DNA from 2 places in the uncultured Agrobacterium sp. genome. Region 2 is predicted to be linked to the other one. Evidence: riboswitches for the same ligand, from Rfam matches in the RefSeq annotation. Region 2 holds a riboswitch; the other holds the start of a gene.
The links. A riboswitch is a leader RNA that binds a small molecule or an ion and turns the genes downstream of it on or off. The one in region 2 is predicted to bind S-adenosylmethionine.
Positions count from the first base shown of each region.

Region 1: it holds a riboswitch for S-adenosylmethionine, as region 2 does, so the genes downstream of both, metA (homoserine O-succinyltransferase) here and QZ869_RS15035 (O-succinylhomoserine sulfhydrylase) in region 2, are expected to answer to the same signal.

Region 1 covers NZ_CAJYTV010000017.1:196,293-198,685, reverse strand. Annotated here, with positions in the region: gene QZ869_RS16085 (ABC-F family ATP-binding cassette domain-containing protein) at 1-52, opposite strand, end outside; gene QZ869_RS16080 (thiamine diphosphokinase) at 57-707, opposite strand; SAM riboswitch at 798-874, shown strand; gene metA (homoserine O-succinyltransferase) at 937-1,863, shown strand; gene QZ869_RS16070 (aldose epimerase family protein) at 1,963-2,393, shown strand, end outside.
Region 2 covers NZ_CAJYTV010000016.1:305,991-308,383, forward strand. Annotated here, with positions in the region: gene QZ869_RS15035 (O-succinylhomoserine sulfhydrylase) at 1-1,065, opposite strand, end outside; SAM riboswitch at 1,108-1,186, opposite strand; gene QZ869_RS15040 (2'-deoxycytidine 5'-triphosphate deaminase) at 1,261-2,358, shown strand.

The sequences.
Region 1 (2,393 bases), on a different contig from region 2:
TCACGCCGAAGGTCAGCTCGATGTCGTCGAGTTTCAGAATGGGGGGTGCCAAGGCATCAGGCTCCGGTCAGATCGTAAGGACGGGCAAGGACGATAGCCTTGCCGCTTTTAAGGCGAAGGCGAATGTCGCCCTCAGCCACGTTGGACATAGTGCGCGATGAGCCGAAGGCAAGCGCAAAATCACTGAGGGGATAGCGGGCGTTCTCGATATCGAGGCCCGAAAGGGCCGTAAAACCGGCAACAGAAAACAGCGAGCCGCGCGGCAGATCGAGCACCAAATCGCCGGCAAGCAGCGGAAAAGCTTCTTCCTCACCAGACGTCAGCACCACCTGAAGTCCGCGTTCGGCCAGCGCCACAGCATAGAGCAGATGAAACTGCGCATGGTCGGATCGCTCGCCGGCAAGCGCGCCGACCAGCGTCAGGCGTTTCGCACCTCGCGCCAAAGCCTCGGAAACGGCAATCTCGCCATCCGTCTCCCCCTTGGCGGCGGGAAAAGGCTGTTGCGGCACAGCCGGCCATTCCTGCACCAGAAACGCATCGGCGGAATCGAAATCGCCCACCCACAATTCCGGTTGAAGCCCGAGCGGCCTGGCATGTTTCATGCCGCTATCGGCGGCAATCACCCGTGATCCGGCAACCGCACGGCGCAGGCGCTCCGTCACGACGATATCGCCGCCCAGCAGAATGGTGAAATGATCCGATGTCATGCCCTGCCTTATCGCGAAACACCACCTCAAGGAAAGGCGCAAACGCCGCAAAAGGCGGCCATATTGATTTTTCAGCCAGACAGGATTATGACAGCCAGCAGTGGTGATTTGCCGACCGGCTTGCAGCCACTTTAAAGAAGTCGCTAAAGGGTCGAGGAAAAAGGCAATTTCCGAGGACCGGTCGCGATTTCGCTGCCGGTTTTTTTGTGTTTGGACGTGAGAGTTCGCGATGCCCATCAAGATTCCCGATACGCTTCCCGCCTTCGAAACCCTCGTCAATGAGGGTGTACGGGTCATGACCGAGACCATGGCGATCCGTCAGGATATCCGCCCGCTACAGATCGGGCTCTTAAACCTCATGCCGAACAAGATCAAGACCGAAATCCAGATGGCTCGCCTTGTCGGCGCGTCGCCGCTTCAGGTGGAGCTGTCGCTGGTGCGTATCGGCGGCCACCGTGCCAAGAACACGCCGGAAGAACACCTCCTCTCCTTCTACGAGACGTGGGAAGAGGTGCGCCACCGCAAGTTCGATGGCTTCATCATTACCGGCGCGCCCGTCGAGACGCTGGCCTATGAGGACGTGACCTACTGGGACGAGATGAAGAAGATCTTCGACTGGACGGAAACCAATGTCCATTCGACGCTGAATGTCTGCTGGGGGGCAATGGCGGCGATCTATCATTTCCATGGCGTGCCGAAGCATGAGTTGAAGCAGAAGGCCTTCGGCGTCTATCGCCACCGCAATCTCTGCCCTGCTTCCATCTATCTCAACGGCTTCTCCGACGATTTCCAGGTGCCGGTGTCGCGCTGGACGGAGGTGCGTCGCGCCGACATCGAAAAGCATCCCGATCTCGAAATCCTGATGGAATCCGAGGAAATGGGCGTGTGTCTCGTGCATGAGAAGCGCGGCAAGCGGCTCTACATGTTTAACCATGTGGAATATGACTCCACCTCGCTCGGGGACGAGTATTTCCGCGACGTCAATTCCGGCGTGCCGATCAAGCTGCCGCATGATTATTTCCCGCACAACGACCCATCACTGACGCCGCTCAACCGGTGGCGCAGCCACGCGCATCTGTTCTTCGGCAACTGGATCAACGAGATCTATCAGACGACCCCTTACGCATTGGAGGAGATCGGCAAGGCCTCGGCCTGACACGATCGCTTCTGCGAAAAACGCATTTTCCGACGTTGCGTCAGCCGCCAAAATGGCGCAACGTCCGGCACAAATTGCGAGCGATAGGGAGAATGTCGGATGAGTGACGCAAGCGTTCGGGAGAATTTCGGCCTGACAGCGACCGGCGAAAAGGTCGAACGGGTGACGATCAGCGCTGGCGGCCTGACGGCCAAGGTTATAACCTGGGGTGCGGTCATTCAGGATCTGCGGCTTGAGGGACATCAGCCGCCGCTGGTTCTTGGCTTCGACGGGTTTGACGACTATCCGAAATACTCCTCCTATTTCGGCGCGACACCGGGCCGAAACGCCAATCGTATCGGTGGCGGCAAGTTTTCCATCGACGGCAAAGACTACCAGCTGGAGCTGAACGAGAAGGGCGTGTCGCATTTGCATGGCGGAAGCGACGGCACGGGCAAGCGCAACTGGATGATCATGGAGCACGGACCAAGCCATGTCGTGCTGCAGATCATAGATCCCAACGGTCGCGCTGGTTACCCAGGCAATTGCAC
Region 2 (2,393 bases):
CGTCAGGTTCTTGTGCGTCGTGGTCGCCGGATGGGTGATCAGGCTCTTGGCATCGCCGAGATTGTTGGAAATCTTGACGACTTCCAGAGCATTCTGCAGCTTGAAAGCCGCTTCCTTGCCGCCCTTCAACTCAAAGCAGACGAGCGTCGAGCCGCCCGACATCTGCCGTGCGATGATATCAGCCTGCGGATGGTCGGCCCGGCCCGGATAGATGACCTTGGCAACCTTGGTCTGGTCGGCCAGGAAGTCGGCAATCTTGCCGGCATTTTCTGTCTGCTGCTTGACGCGCAGTGGCATCGTTTCGATACCCTTCAGCAGCGTCCAGGCGTTGAAGGGAGAAAGTGCTGGGCCAGTGTGGCGGAAGTAATCCTGAAGCTCTTCCTCGATCCACTTCTTGTCCGACAGCACCACGCCGCCGAGGCAGCGTCCCTGACCATCGATATGCTTGGTGGCGGAATAAACGACGATATGCGCGCCTAGCTCCAGAGGCTTCTGGAAGAGCGGCGTCGCAAACACGTTGTCGACAACGACCTTTGCGCCGATCTGGTTGGCAAGCTTGGCAACGCCAGCAATATCCACCACTTCCAGCGTCGGGTTGGTTGGGCTTTCGAGGAAGAACAGCTTGGTGTTGGGCTTGATCGCCTTTTCCCAGTTGGCAAGATCGCGGCCATCGACCAGCGTGCATTCGATGCCGTATTTCGGCGCAAGCGTTTCTACCACCCAGCGGCAGGAACCGAAAAGCGCGCGGGCCGCAACGATGTGATCGCCGGCCTTCAGCTGGCAGAGAATGGCAGCGCTGACAGCGGCCATGCCGGATGCCGTGGCGCGGGCATCTTCGGCACCTTCCAGCAGGCACATGCGCTTTTCGAACATGTCGTTGGTCGGGCTTGCATAGCGCGCGTAGATGAATCCATCTGTCTCGCCCTTGAAGCGCGCTTCGGCGGCTTCCGAGTTTTCGTAGACAAAGCCCTGGGTCAGGTAGAGGGCTTCGGACGTTTCACCGTAGGGGGAGCGCAGCGTACCGCCATGTACGAGTTGCGTTGCCGGGCGCCATTTCTTGCTCATTTGATCACCTTCAAACAAAAAAACCGGTCGCAAAAGCAGACCGGTTGCAAGCACCCGGTCTTTTTAGCCACTTGTTTAACGTGGCTGCAAGCCGACCGGCCAAATCACCACGGGATAAGATTGCCTTACTGCCGTTAACAACTTGCGTCAATGGCTTGCTTTTGATTTTGTCGGCGCGGAACAGGGGCAATGACGATGACGAGAACCACAGGTATTCTGGCCGATGGCGCGATACGGGCGCTGTTTTCTTCCGGCCACCTGAAGAGCGAGCGGGCGCTGGATGCGGATCAGATCCAGCCGGCAAGCCTCGACCTGCGTCTCGGGGCCAAGGCTTACCGCGTACGTGCAAGCTTCATGCCCGGCCCAGGCACCAAGGTCATTGAAAAGCTGGACCGCCTGCGTCTGCATGAGATCGATCTGAGCGAAGGCGCCGTGCTGGAAACCGGCTGCGTCTATATCGTGCCCCTGATGGAAGCGCTGGCGCTGCCCGCCGATATGTCCGCCTCGGCAAACCCGAAAAGTTCCACCGGTCGCTTGGATATCTTCACCCGCGTCATCACCGACCAAGCGCAGGAATTCGACAAGATCCCGGCAGGCTATCAGGGGCCACTTTATCTCGAAGTCAGCCCGCGCACCTTCCCCATCGTCGTGCGCCAGGGCTCGCGCCTGTCGCAGATCCGCTTCCGTATTGGCCATTCGCTGCTCAACGAGAGTGAGTTGCAGACGCTTCACAACAATGAAATTCTGGTCGCAAGCGACACGCCGAACGTCTCAGGCGGCGGCATTGCGCTGTCCATCGATCTCCAAGGTTTTGGCGAAAACAATTTGATCGGCTATCGCGGCAAGCACCACACTGCAGTCGTCGATGTGGACAAGAAGGCAGCTCATGACGTGCTAGATTTCTGGGAGCCGCTCTACTCACGCGGCCGTGCCGAACTGATCCTCGATCCGGATGAATTCTACATCCTCGTCTCGCGTGAAGCCGTGCATGTACCACCGCTCTACGCGGCGGAGATGACACCCTTCGATCCCTTGGTCGGCGAATTTCGTGTCCACTACGCCGGCTTCTTCGACCCCGGCTTCGGCCACGCCAGCGCAGGTGGCACCGGCAGCCGCGCCGTTCTCGAAGTCAGAAGCCACGAGGTACCCTTCATCCTGGAACACGGCCAGATCGTCGGACGTCTTGTGTACGAGCATATGCTGACCAAACCCGATGGCCTCTACGGCACCGGTCTTGGCTCCAACTACCAGGCCCAGGGCTTGAAGCTCTCAAAGCATTTCCGCGCCGAGTGATCGCCAAAGGTCACGCACGTGCGTTTGGCTTGACA